DNA from 2 places in the Arthrobacter sp. AG367 genome. Region 1 is predicted to be linked to the other one. Evidence: predicted binding sites of a transcription regulator. Region 1 holds the regulator's gene; the other holds the start of a gene.
What was found. Region 1 encodes HrcA, which represses chaperone genes, less so after heat shock. Its sites were predicted from a motif close to TTNGCACTCGNNNNNNNCGAGTGCNAA; they were not measured.
Positions count from the first base shown of each region.

Region 2: the regulator HrcA is predicted to act here: its motif matches at 4,221-4,247, upstream of groL (chaperonin GroEL).

Region 1 is NZ_VIVE01000001.1:582,903-589,400, reverse strand. Features, by position in the region: gene hemW (radical SAM family heme chaperone HemW) at 1-880, shown strand, start outside; gene FB478_RS02685 (DUF4870 domain-containing protein) at 904-1,314, opposite strand; gene FB478_RS02680 (DUF3097 domain-containing protein) at 1,434-2,285, opposite strand; gene hrcA (heat-inducible transcriptional repressor HrcA) at 2,458-3,471, shown strand; gene dnaJ (molecular chaperone DnaJ) at 3,559-4,686, shown strand; gene FB478_RS02665 (16S rRNA (uracil(1498)-N(3))-methyltransferase) at 4,689-5,468, shown strand; gene FB478_RS02660 (GerMN domain-containing protein) at 5,455-6,372, opposite strand.
Region 2 is NZ_VIVE01000009.1:99,313-105,810, reverse strand. Features, by position in the region: gene FB478_RS18665 (siderophore-interacting protein) at 1-617, opposite strand, end outside; gene FB478_RS18660 (uracil-DNA glycosylase) at 632-1,402, opposite strand; gene FB478_RS18655 (DUF3263 domain-containing protein) at 1,543-1,872, shown strand; gene FB478_RS18650 (LytR C-terminal domain-containing protein) at 1,924-2,562, shown strand; gene FB478_RS18645 (cold-shock protein) at 2,616-2,822, shown strand; gene FB478_RS18640 (ABC transporter substrate-binding protein) at 2,822-4,135, shown strand; gene groL (chaperonin GroEL) at 4,426-6,060, shown strand; gene FB478_RS18630 (ABC transporter substrate-binding protein) at 6,211-6,498, opposite strand, start outside.

The DNA.
Region 1 (6,498 bases):
CCAATGGGGCATTGACGACGGCGCCGAGGTCACCACCGAAGCCAACCCCGATTCCGTCACGCCGGAGTCCCTTGCCGTCCTCAAGGACGCCGGGTTCACCAGGGTGTCCTTTGGGATGCAGTCCGCGGTTCCGCACGTGCTCAAGGTGCTGGACCGGACCCATACGCCCAGCCGGGTGCCGCAGGTGGTGCAGTGGGCGCGCGAGGCAGGACTGGCTGTCAGCCTGGACCTGATTTACGGGACGCCGGGGGAGTCGCTGGCCGACTGGCGGCACTCCCTCGAAACGGCGCTTTCCTACGGGCCGGACCACATCAGCGCCTACGCGCTGATCGTTGAGGAGGGCACCAAGCTGGCCGCGCAGATGCGCCGCGGCGAAGTCCCGGGAATCGACGACGACGACCACGCCGACAAGTACGAGCTCGCCGACCAGCTGATCACCGAAGCCGGACTTGGCTGGTACGAGGTCAGCAACTGGGCGCGGACTCCGGAGCAGGCCTGCCGCCACAACCTCGCATACTGGCGGGGTGACGACTGGTGGGGCATCGGCCCGGGCGCGCACTCACACATGGGCGGGGTCCGCTGGTGGAACGTTAAGCACCCGTCCGCTTACGCGAACCGGCTGTCGCAGGGGCTTTCGCCCGCCGCCGGCAGGGAAACCCTGGACGCGGAAACAAGGAACCTGGAGCGGGTCATGCTGGAGGCCCGCCTCCAGTCGGGACTGGATGTCTCAACGCTGAGTGCCGGGGGACGCCACGAGGTGGCCGGACTGATCGCAGCCGGCCTGGTTGATCCTGCTGCCGCATTCCGCGGACGCCTGGTCCTGACCCTCAAGGGCAGGCTCTTGGCAGACGCAGTAGTCCGCCGCATCCTGCCGGACTAGAGCCGGCCCGCGGGCAGTTGCCCTTACTTGATCCAGCGCAGGTTGTACTGGTAGCGGTGCGGCTGGCCCCGGTTGACGTGGATCCCTGCCGCGACGGAGAAGCACGTGAGCGCCACCCAGATCAGCGTGGCAATGACCGCGAAGATGTTCCCGACGTAGGGGACGAACACCAGGATGTTGGCCAGCACCGCGGCGATGGTGGGCGGCAGGCTGAAGTTCAGCGCTTCCTTGGATTCCTGGGCGGTAAATGGCCCGCGGTCACGGAAGATCAAGTAGATCAGCAGCGAGGGGACGCACCCCAGGATCCCGCCGAAGTGCGCCAGCGTCGCCCACTGGCGGTCTTCGCTGGCCGTAAGCGGCAGGGCGTTGGCGGGGACGCCATGGTACTCGGAACGGCCCTGGCCGTCCCTGTGATCACGTGCGTTTTCTGCCACAGTCTGTTCCTTCGAAGGTGCAAGTGGTGCTGACTACAATTCCGGCGCGGTGCGCAGTGCCTCAGGAAACAAGGAACCGCACTACCAAGAATACTGGTTCCCGGGACGCCGTCCGCCCTTCACGGCACGGTCAGGAAATCGATGACTTCCTCGACCCTGCCCAGCAGCGACGCTTCGAGGTCCGCGTACGTGCGCACGGCGCCCAGCAGCTTCTGCCATCCCAGGCCGACATCTTCCTTGGTGGCGTGGGGCCAGCCGAAGGCTTTCAGGATCCCCGTCTTCCAGTCCTGCCCGCGGGGCACGGCCGGCCATTTGTCGATGCCAAGGACAGCGGGCCGGATCGCCTGCCAGACGTCCACGTAGGGGTGACCGACGATCAGGACGTTGCCTGCGGCGCCCGGGGAGGCCATGACGGCATCCGCGATGCGGGACTCCTTGGAGTCAGGAACCAGGTGGTCCACCAGGACGCCAAGACGGCGGCCAGGCCCCGGCCTGAAGTCCGCGACGGCTGCGGCAAGGTCGTCAATGCCGTGCAGGGGCTCGACGACGATGCCCTCCACCCGGAGGTCGTCTCCCCAGACCTTTTCCACCAGTTCGGCGTCGTGCTTGCCTTCCACCCAGATCCGGCTGGCCTTGGCCACCTGGGCGCGTTGTCCGGCGACCCGAACGGACCCCGAGGCCGTCCTGCCCGCCGCGGGACCGGCAGCGGCCGGCCGGGGGGCGGGTGGCATCAGCCGGATCGGCCGGCCCTCCAGGAGGAAGCCGAACCCAAGGCGGAAGGAACGCGATTTTCCCCTGCGGTCCTCCAGCGCCACCACATGCATGCCGCCGGATTTCTCCACCCGGGTCACGGCACCCACCCAGCCCGACTGCACTTCCTCGAGCACCATGCCGCGCTCCACGGGGACCTCAGGCAGTTCCGTCCGTGCGGGAGCGGATATGCCGCGTGGGCCCCAGTTCCGGTAATCCATGGATTTGATCCGCCTAGCGCTAGTGTTCAACTCCGCAATTTCGCCCGGAGCGGTACCAATGCTAACAACGGGCCGAGGCATAATAGACTGTTAGCACTTAGGCATGTCGAGTGCTAACCCTGGGTTTGCATCGGGAGGGGCATGCGCCCCGAACCATGGATGGAGGTGGAGAGTGAGCGAGCCACGCAAGCTGGAAGTACTGCGGGCCATCGTGGAGGACTACGTCCACTCCCGCGAGCCGGTTGGGTCCAAGGCCCTGGTGGAGCGGCATCATCTTGGTGTTTCCAGCGCCACCATCCGCAATGACATGGCCGCACTGGAGGACGAGGGGCTGATCACCGCCCCGCACACCAGTGCCGGCCGGATTCCCACGGACAAGGGCTACCGGCTCTTTGTGGACCAAATCTCGGCTGTCAAGCCGCTCTCGGCCGCCGAACGCCGCGCCATCCAGTCCCTGCTCGAAGGCGCGGACGACCTCGACGACGTGCTGGAGAGGACCGTCCGGCTGCTGTCGCAGCTGACCAACCAGGTTGCCGTGGTGCAGTATCCGCACCTGAGCAGGGCACTGGTCCGGCACATCGAATTCGTCCTGCTCGCCCCGCGCAAGGTCCTCGTCGTCCTGATCGCCAACAGCGGCAAGGTGGAGCAGCGGGTGATCGACGTCGGGCAGGACCTTGGCGACGACGCACTGGCCGAACTGCGCACCCGGTTCCTCGGTGCACTGGGCGGAACACCGCTGCGCCAACTGGCCCAGGCGCTGCCCGCCGTCGTCGCCGCCACCCCGCACCCGCAGCGGCAGGCGGCACACGCATTGGCGCTCGGACTGGAGGGCCTGGCGCAAAACAGCCGGGAGGACCGGATGGTCATGGCCGGCACCGCCAATCTGGCCAGGTCCAACGTCGACTTCCCCCTCAGCATCGGCCCGGTGCTCGAGGCGCTGGAGGAACAGGTGGTGATGCTGCGGCTGTTGAGCGAAATGGCCCAGGACCACCGCGGCGTCGCTGTCAGCATCGGACGGGAGAACCCGTACGACGGCCTTGCCGAGGCCTCCGTGGTGGCCACTGCCTACGGTCCGGACAGCTCGGCGAAAGTAGGCATCCTCGGGCCCACCCGGATGGATTACCCCACCACCATGGCCGCCGTCAGGGCAGTGGCGCGCTACCTTTCCAGGATTTTGGGGCCCTGACTCTTGGCCGCCGGAGCGCGCTTCGGCCGGAAAGCAAGAGCCGGGCCGCCCAACTGAACGCAGTACAACAAGGAAGAGATACGAACTTTGAGCAGCCACTATGACGTCCTTGGAGTCTCACCCGAAGCGACGGGTGAAGAAATCAAAAAGGCCTACCGCAAGCTGGCCCGCACCCTTCACCCGGACGTAAACCCCGGTGCGGACGCATCGGAACGGTTCAAGGCAGTAACTCACGCCTACGAGGTGCTTTCGGACCCCCAGAAGCGCCGGATCTACGACACCACCGGCAATGAGAACGGCACCGACAACGGTTTCGGCGGCGCAGGCTACGCGGGCCAGGGCTTCGCGTTCCAGGATATTTTCGACACCTTCTTCGGCGCCGGCGGCACGTCCGGTCCGGCTTCCCGTGTCCGCCGCGGCCAGGATGCCCTGATCAGCGTACGGATCGACCTCCGCGACGCCGTGTTCGGCGTGAACAAGAAACTCGAAGTGGACACCGCCGTGGTCTGCCCCACCTGTGACGGATCCTGTTGCCGCCCCGGCACCCATCCGGAACGCTGCGACATCTGCGGCGGCAGCGGACAGGTCCAGCGGGCCGTCCGCTCCATCCTCGGCCAGGTCATGACGGCCGCCCCCTGCGGCACCTGCGAAGGTTTCGGCACCGTCATCAAGGATCCCTGCAACGAGTGCAGCGGCCAGGGCCGTATCCGCAGCCGCCGGTCGCTGACCATCAAGGTCCCTGCCGGTGTGGCCACCGGAACCCGGATCCAGCTCTCCGGCCAGGGCGAGGCCGGCCCCGCGGGCGGTCCGGCCGGCGACCTGTACGTGGAGATCCGCGTCAACAATGACGCCACCTACGTGCGGGAGGGCGACGACCTGCACGCCACCCTGCACATCCCCATGACGGCAGCCGCCCTGGGCACGGATGTCAGCCTGGAAACCTTCGACGGCACGCAGGAGATCGACGTCAAGCCCGGTACCCAGTCGGGGGAGATCATCACCCTGCGCGGCCTCGGCGTCACCCACCTGAGGGGCTACGGCCGCGGCGACCTGAAGGTCCACCTCCAGGTGGACACCCCGGCCAAGCTCGACCCCGCGCAGGAGGACCTCCTGCGCCAACTGGCCAAGCTCCGTGGTGAACAGATCACCGAGGGCAAGCTCGCTGCCAGCGGCGGCATGTTCGCCAAGCTCCGGGACCGGCTCGGTAACCTGTAGCGGTGAGCAACCCCGTCTTCTTCACGCCCCCCGGTTCGCTGGCCGGGATGGCGGCCGGCCAACTCTTTGTCCTCGACGGGGCGGAGGCGCGGCATGCCGTCACCGTCAAACGGCTGTCTCCCGGCGAAGCGGTGGACATCGTCGACGGCGCCGGCACCCGGATGACCGGGAAGGTGGTGTCCGCCGCTCCCTCCGCACTCGAGGTGGAATGCGGGACGCTGACCGTCGAAGACAGGCCGGACGTCCGGCTGGTGCTGGTCCAGGCCCTCGCCAAGGGGGACCGCGACGAGCTGGCCATCGAGACGGCCACGGAACTGGGCATCGACGCCGTCATACCCTGGCAGTCCGAACGGTCAATCGTCCGCTGGAAGGGCGACCGCGCAGCCCGGGCCCATGCCAAATGGGAATCCTCCGTGGCCGCGGCCGCCAAGCAGGCACGGCGCGCCTGGATCCCCGAAGTGCGGTCCGCCGTCGACACTGCCGGGCTTTCCGCTGCCGTGGAAGCTGCCGACCTCGCTGTCATCCTGCATGAGGACGCCGTTCGGCCGCTGCGCACCGTCCTTGAAGCATGGCAAGGGAAAGCAGGCTCCGGACCCCGGGAAATCCTGCTCATCGTCGGTCCGGAGGGCGGCATCAGCCAGCGGGAGGTAACCAAACTCTGCGATAAGGGCGCCGTGACCGCCCTCCTGGGGCACCATGTCCTGCGGTCCTCCACAGCCGGCCCGGCCGCCGTCGTGCTTGCCAGCGACGTCCTTGGCCGGTGGACGGCTACCGGACCTTAAAGGACCTCGTGTCCTCGTTCCGGTCCGGTTCCCCGCCGGAGCCGGCCTGGGCCACCCGCAGCATGTAATCGCCCGGCGGAAGGTTCAGGGCCAGGGTGAAGACGCCGGCCTGCCCCTGTTCGGACGCAGCCGTGGTTTCACCCGCCAGGAACGGTGCTTTGCTGCCGCCGTCCGTAGACTGCAGGATCTGCCAGCGGAGCTTCGCCCCGGGCGATGTGCTGCGGCCGGTGATCTTCACGCTCCCGCCGGGCACTTCGGCGTTCTCCTGGGGATCAATGATCCAGACGGGCGCCACCAGGCCCGCGGCGCGGGTCATCAGGGCCCCGAGCTGCACTTTGCCGAAGGCCACGTAGTCCGTGTGGCCGTCCACGAGGATCCGGACCCGGATCTGCTGGCCGGTGTCGATCAGGCCCGAACTGGCGGCGGCAGCGGTTGCCGTGTAGATCAGCTGCTGGATGGCCCGGGCAGCCATGTCGGCATCGAGGTTGCTGTTGAAAGCGTCCGAGGAGACGTCGACGGTGATGACGTCCTTGCCGGAGATTGAGGTGGCAAGTTTGTCCGGGTTCTGCCAGGGCGTGAAGAAGTCAGGGTCCAGCGGCTTCTCGGACATCATGGCCCGCAGGGCGCGGGTGACCGGGTTCTCCTGTTCAGGGACGTCGCGGAATTCCCGGTAAAGAAAGATGTTCCCGCCGCTGCGGCCGATCCAGTAGACCGGCGCCTTGTTGGAGGACTGTGCGGTTTCCAGCGGGGCGCTGGTGGACAGCGTGTCCGGCATGGTGCCGCCCGTTGCCGGCACCGAGGCGATGGTGCCGGTGGGTGAGGGGCCGCCCTCGGCCGTGCAGCCCGCAAGGACCGGAACCAGGACCAGGATTCCTGCAAGGACGGCGGGGCGCAGACGGCCCATCGGTCGTCCTGCCCTTTCGGGCGCAGAGGTTTCCGGCACTGTCCTGCCATTGTCCTTTCCTGGCGTGGCGGGCCGATCCCCCTGGCGGCCTGGTGTTCCAGCAGATGCTGGATTTCCAGCATTGCA
Region 2 (6,498 bases), on a different contig from region 1:
GCACCTGCCGGTGTGCCGTTGCGGGCCAGCCAGGTAATCTCCAGCCCGGCAGGGGCGGAAACAGGCTGGATGTCGGCCTCGGAACCTACCTCCAGGAAGGCAAGCCCGGTTGCCTCCGCGGGCAGGGCCTCGATGCATGCGGCGATGGCAGGAAGCGCTGCCTCATCACCGGCGAACAGGTACCAGTCGGCCTCGGGGTTGGGGTTGTAGGCGCCGCCGGGTCCGGTGAAGGTCAGTGTCTCGCCCGGCTGTGCCCCTGCCGCCCATGGACCCGCCAGGCCCTCGTCGCCGTGGACCACGAAGTCGATGGCGAGTTCGCTCGCCTCCGGATCCACCCAGCGCAGCGTATAGGTGCGGGTGAACGGCCACTGCTCGCGCGGCATGGTTTCCCGGACGGCCCACAGGTCCAGCGGGGAGGGGTAGTCAACCCCGGGCTGCGGGAAAACGATCTTCACGTACCGGTCCACGAAGCCGTTGTTGGCGAAGTCGCTGAAGCCCTCCCCGCCGGCCACGATCCGGACCATGTGCGGGGACAGCTGTTCCTTGCGCAGCACGGTCAGGGTGACCTGGGGGCGGCTCTTCTTCGTGGCGCTGGTGGCGGCGGGGACGGTGCTCATAAGGCAAGCCTAAGCTAGGGTGACGGCGGGAGTTCCCAGGTTACGGCCGTTGCACCCTGTTCGCGCAACAGTTGGTTCACCCGGCTGAATGGCCTGGAGCCAAAGAACCCGCGGGAGGCGGACAGCGGGCTGGGGTGCGGGCTGATGACGGCGGGGGCGCCTGCCAGCAGCGGCTGGAGGCCCTCCGCCTCCTTGCCCCACAACACCGCCACCAAAGGCATCCTGGACCCATCCGCGGCCCGGCGGCATGCCAGGGCGGTGACGGCCGCCGTCGTAATGTCCTCCCAGCCTTTGCCCCGGTGGGACCCAGCAGATCCTGCCCTGACCGTGAGTACCCGGTTCAGGAGCAGCACGCCCTGCTCCGTCCATGCCGACAGGTCGCCATGGACGCGCGGCGGAATGCCGAGGTCCGATTCGAGTTCGCGGTAGATGTTCACCAGGCTGCGGGGGAGGGGGCGCGTGCGGGCATCGACGGAAAACGACAGCCCGACTGCGTGCCCCGGGGTGGGGTAAGGGTCCTGGCCCACGATGAGGACCTTGACGCCGGCGAGCGGCTGGCGGAAGGCGCGCAGGACGTTCGACGGCGGCGGCAGGAGTTGGTGCCCGGCCGCCTCTTCAGCAGCCAGGAAGGCCAGGACCGACCGGAGCTTGCCCTCCACTCCCTGCAGTGCCGTGGCCCAGTCCGGCGCCATGAGCTCCGCCAGGGGCAGGTCAGCCAGGTCAGCGAAGCGGGTGCCGTCCGCCGGGTCCTGCTGCAGCTCGAACAGCGCATCCGATTCAAACATCGTTCCATTCTTGCAGGCCGTCGGGGGACGCCCGCCCGCGGCACCGGGCCGGTGCAGGCGCGGGGCGCGAATGACACCCGTGTTATTCGACCGGTAGCATGGGGGTAAGACATTTACCGTAACCAGCGAAGGAGTGTGCCGTGGCGGAACCGGCCCGGGAACACCTGCCGGAGCAGGATCCACGGAAGTCCCTTTTGGCGGATTTCACCCTCCGTGAGTCCTCCCTCTCCGAGCGCGAACAGCAGATGCTGGCCCTGGAACGGCAATGGTGGAAGTACGCAGGGGCCAAGGAGCAGGCCATCCGCGACCTCTTTGACCTCTCCGCGACCCATTACTACCAGCTCCTGAACGCACTGATCGACCGCGAGGATGCGCTGGCACACGATCCCATGCTGGTGAAGAGATTGCGTAGACTACGTACGTCGCGCCACCGTGCGCGCACTGCCCGGCGCATGGGATCCGACGCTTAACAACCCCCAGGCCGGGACAACAGCCGCAATCAACAAGGATGTCCTTCCACCATGACCAGATACGCCCGCGATGAATTCGACAAGGTCCCGGAGGCCGCGTCGCGACAAGGTGTCCACCGGACGGCCTCGGCCCCGTCCCGGGTGCGGCTGTGGCCCATCCTGGTAGTGGGGATGGCGGCCCTTGCCATAGGGCTGGTGTCCTTCCTGATCCTTCCCAAGCTGGGATTCAGCGCCACCGCGAGCCAGGCATCGGCGAGCGTGGAGTCAGCTCCGCTGGCCGGAACCGGAACCACCCCATCGGCCACGCAGGCATCCGCGCCTCCTGCTTCGCCGTCTCCGTCTGCTTCGTCTGAACCAACCCAAAGCAGTGACCCGGAGCCCCAGGCCACACCTTCCGCCACCCGGGAGGCAGCCGTCGACAGGACGCAGGCAGTGGCGGTTTACAACGCGGCAGGCACGGCAGGGCTGGCCAGCCGGGTGGCCGGAACCGTCCAGGCGGACGGATGGCGCCTCGGCCAGGTAGGCAACTGGTCCGGCGCCCCGCAGAAGTCCTCCGTGATCTTCTACTCCGGCCCCCAGCAACTGGCAAACGCACAGGCGCTTGCCGGGCTGCTCAACATCCCCACCGTGGTGAACAGCACCGAATTCCAGGTGCCGCTCGTGGTGGTGCTTGGCGCCGGATACCGCTAGCCGCACCCGCTCCGCCCACGGCTGCATAACCCCAACGGAAAGAGTTGTTCATCATGGCACTGGGAACCGTCAAATGGTTCAACGCTGAAAAGGGCTATGGCTTCATCACCGTTGACGGCTCCGGTGATGACGTTTTTGTCCACTGGTCCGCGATCCAGGGGGAGGGCTACCGCGCACTGGATGAGGGGCAGAGGGTGCAGCTGGAAGTCGGGGAGGGCGAAAAAGGTCCCCAGGCAGAAAACGTCCGGCCCGCCCAGTGATGCCGTTTTACCGTTTCCCGGTCCGCGGCCGAGCGGCGCTGGCCGTTTCCCTGGGGGCAGTCCTCGCGGTCACAGCATGTTCGGGCGCCGGCGGCAACGCCAGGGTGGACCCGGTCGAAGCCTCCGGCGATGGCGTCCTCCGGGTGGGCCTGATCCTGGACAACACCGGCGGCAATGCCTTCCTTAATGCGCCCCAGCTGGCGGCCGCCAAGCTGGCCATCCAGGAAATCAACGCCGCCGGCGGACACAAAGGCCGGCCGGTGGAGCTGCTGCCGGCGCATCCGGACCAGGAAGCCGCAGGCCAGGCCAAGGACCTGGTGGCCGCCAAGGCGGACGTGGTCATTGGACCCACCGATTCCAGCCACGCGGCCGGGGCCGTGGACATCCTGTCCCACGCACGCATACCCCTCATCTCGCCGGCCAACACCGCTGCCGCCCTCTCCGGGATCGCCAGCGGAGGCTACTACTTCCGCACGGCCGCGGCCGACGTCGCGCAAGGTCCTGTGCTGGCCAAACTCGCCAAGGACGCCGGGGCCGCCAGCATCACCGTGGTGTACCAGGAAGGTGCCTACGGCAAGGACCTGTCGGCTGCCGTCACGAAAGCCGCGCAACAGTCCGGCCTGACGGTCCTGCCCGGAGCGGCCTTCAAGCCCGGCGCCGCCGCCGAAGCCGCACGCTCCGCAGCCAAGGCCAGCCCTGACGCCGTGGTCCTGGTTGCCCGGGAAGGGGCGCAGGGCGCGTTGGCCGAGCTGAACAACTCCGGCCTCAGGGGTTCAAAAATTCTCCTCAGCGATGGCGCCTTTGCCCGCTACGGATCAGGGCTCGCCTCCCGGGCCCTGGACGGCGCCCGCGCCGTCGTCCCGGGCCAACTGCCCACCGCCGCCTTCCAGGGAAAGCTCCTGGCCGTTGATCCTTCCCTGAAGGACGTCTCGTATGCTGCTGAAACCTACGACGCCGTGACCCTGGCGGCCCTGGCGGCGGCAAGGGCCCAGGACGATGCCGGACGCTCCATCGCCGCCAACCTGGTTCCGGTTTCGGGTGGCGCCGCATCAGGCAGGACCACATCCCAGGGGATGCCCTCCGCAGGGACGCCTGCCCCGGGGGCAACGGCCCCGCCCGCCCCGTGCCTGACGTACAAGGAGTGCCTGGGCGGCCTTGCTGCCAATCCGGACATCAATTACGACGGCGAGTCAGGACCGGTTGCCTTCGACTCCAACGGGGATATCACCACCGCCGTTTTCTCCGTATTCACCTACGGTCCCGAGAACAACCCCACCCCCACCGGCCGGGAGACGGCCGGACATTCAAGCTGATCGCCCTGGGCGAAGCCGCTGCCCCTACCCGCCCGTCCGGCGTCTTTTCGCTTGCACTCTCACCTGGGGAGTGCTAATTATTGAGTTAGCACTCTGACGTACCGACTGCTAAAGCAAAGCCTGGTTCCGGCCGGCGGCGCGGGGCACCGGACGAGGAGCGAAAGAAACACCTCACTTCAGTGAGATCCCCTCCCGGAGGCATACAGAGGCCGCCGTCAAAGGATCGTCCGTCGCGGGCACTGCAGCGAAGGTTCATTCTTAACGACTGTCCCGAAAGGACTACTGCCGTTATGGCCAAGATCATTGCATTTGATGAAGAGGCACGCCGCGGCCTTGAGCGTGGCCTGAACACCCTCGCCGACGCCGTTAAGGTCACCCTCGGCCCGCGTGGACGCAACGTCGTCCTCGAAAAGAAGTGGGGCGCCCCCACGATCACCAACGATGGTGTTTCCATCGCCAAGGAGATCGAGCTGGACGATCCTTACGAGAAGATCGGCGCTGAGCTGGTCAAGGAAGTTGCCAAGAAGACCGACGATGTTGCCGGCGACGGCACCACCACGGCCACCGTCCTGGCACAGGCCCTGGTCAAGGAAGGCCTGCGCAACGTTGCCGCCGGCGCCGACCCGCTGTCCCTCAAGCGCGGCATCGAGAAGGCCGTCGAGGCTGTCACCCGCGAACTCCTGGCTTCCGCCAAGGAAATCGAAACCAAGGAAGAGATCGCGGCCACCGCCTCCATCTCCGCCGGTGACGACGAAATCGGTGCCCTCATCGCCGAAGCCCTGGACAAGGTGGGCAAGGAAGGCGTTATCACGGTCGAGGAGTCCAACACCTTCGGCCTGGAGCTCGAGCTCACCGAAGGCATGCGCTTCGACAAGGGCTACATCTCCGCCTACTTCGTCACGGACGCCGAGCGCCAGGAAACGGTCCTTGAGGATCCGTACATCCTGATCGTCAACTCCAAGATCTCCAACGTCAAGGAACTGGTTGCTGTCCTGGAAAAGGTCATGCAGTCCAACAAGCCGCTGCTGATCATTGCCGAGGACATCGAGGGCGAGGCCCTGGCCACCCTGATCGTCAACAAGATCCGTGGCACCTTCAAGTCTGTCGCCGTCAAGGCTCCGGGCTTCGGCGACCGCCGCAAGGCCCAGCTGGCCGACATCGCCGTCCTCACCGGCGGCCAGGTCATCTCCGAAGAGGTTGGACTCAAGCTGGAGAACGCCGGCCTGGAACTCCTGGGCCAGGCCCGCAAGGTTGTTGTCACCAAGGAGGAGACCACCATCGTTGAAGGTGCCGGCGACGCCGACCAGATCGCCGGCCGCGTTTCCCAGATCCGCGCCGAGATTGAGAATTCGGACTCCGACTACGACCGCGAGAAGCTGCAGGAGCGGCTGGCCAAGCTGGCCGGCGGCGTTGCAGTCATCAAGGCCGGTGCCGCCACCGAGGTTGAGCTCAAGGAGCGCAAGCACCGCATCGAGGACGCAGTCCGCAACGCCAAGGCTGCAGTTGAAGAAGGCATCGTGGCCGGTGGCGGCGTGGCCCTCATCCAGGCCGGTGCCAAGGCATTCGCCAACCTGCAGCTCTCCGGCGACGAAGCAACCGGCGCCAACATCGTCCGCGTTGCCATCGACGCCCCGCTGAAGCAGATCGCCTTCAACGCCGGCCTCGAGCCGGGCGTCGTGGTGGACAAGGTCCGCGGCCTGCCCGCAGGCCACGGCCTGAACGCAGCCACCGGCGAATACGTCGACCTGCTGGCTGCCGGCGTCAACGACCCCGTCAAGGTAACCCGCTCTGCCCTGCAGAACGCGGCTTCCATCGCTGGCCTGTTCCTCACCACCGAAGCAGTGGTGGCTGACAAGCCGGAGAAGAACGCCGCCCCCGCAGGCGGAGACGACATGGGCGGCATGGGAGGCATGGGCGGCTTCTAAGCCCTCCTGCCGGGACCTCTCCCGCCAACCGCAAAGTGCGGCCCCCTCGTTTGCGAGGGGGCCGCACTTTTGTGCCGGAGGTTTTGTTCCCGGCCACGGATGCGGCCTGTGCCGGCTTGGCCGCCCGGACAAGGAGCTGTGGGAGGGGAGTTACTTCCGGGCCGAATCCAGCATCCCCTGGACTTCCTTCTTGAAGGCTTCCGCCGCGGCCTGCGGGGTCATCCGGTCGTACAGCACTTCATCCGTGTACCTCCTGATGACGTTCTGGACGCTCCCTGCACCCACGGGCGGGACAGGCGGTGCGTCCTTGATGTCCGGGGCTATGTCCTTCAGGAATCCAACCACGGTGGTGTCAGCCGGCTTAAGCTGCGGGGTGATGCCCGAAACGATGTCCGGATTGGTGGGGACGCCCCTGTCGGTCATCAGGATGGCACCCGC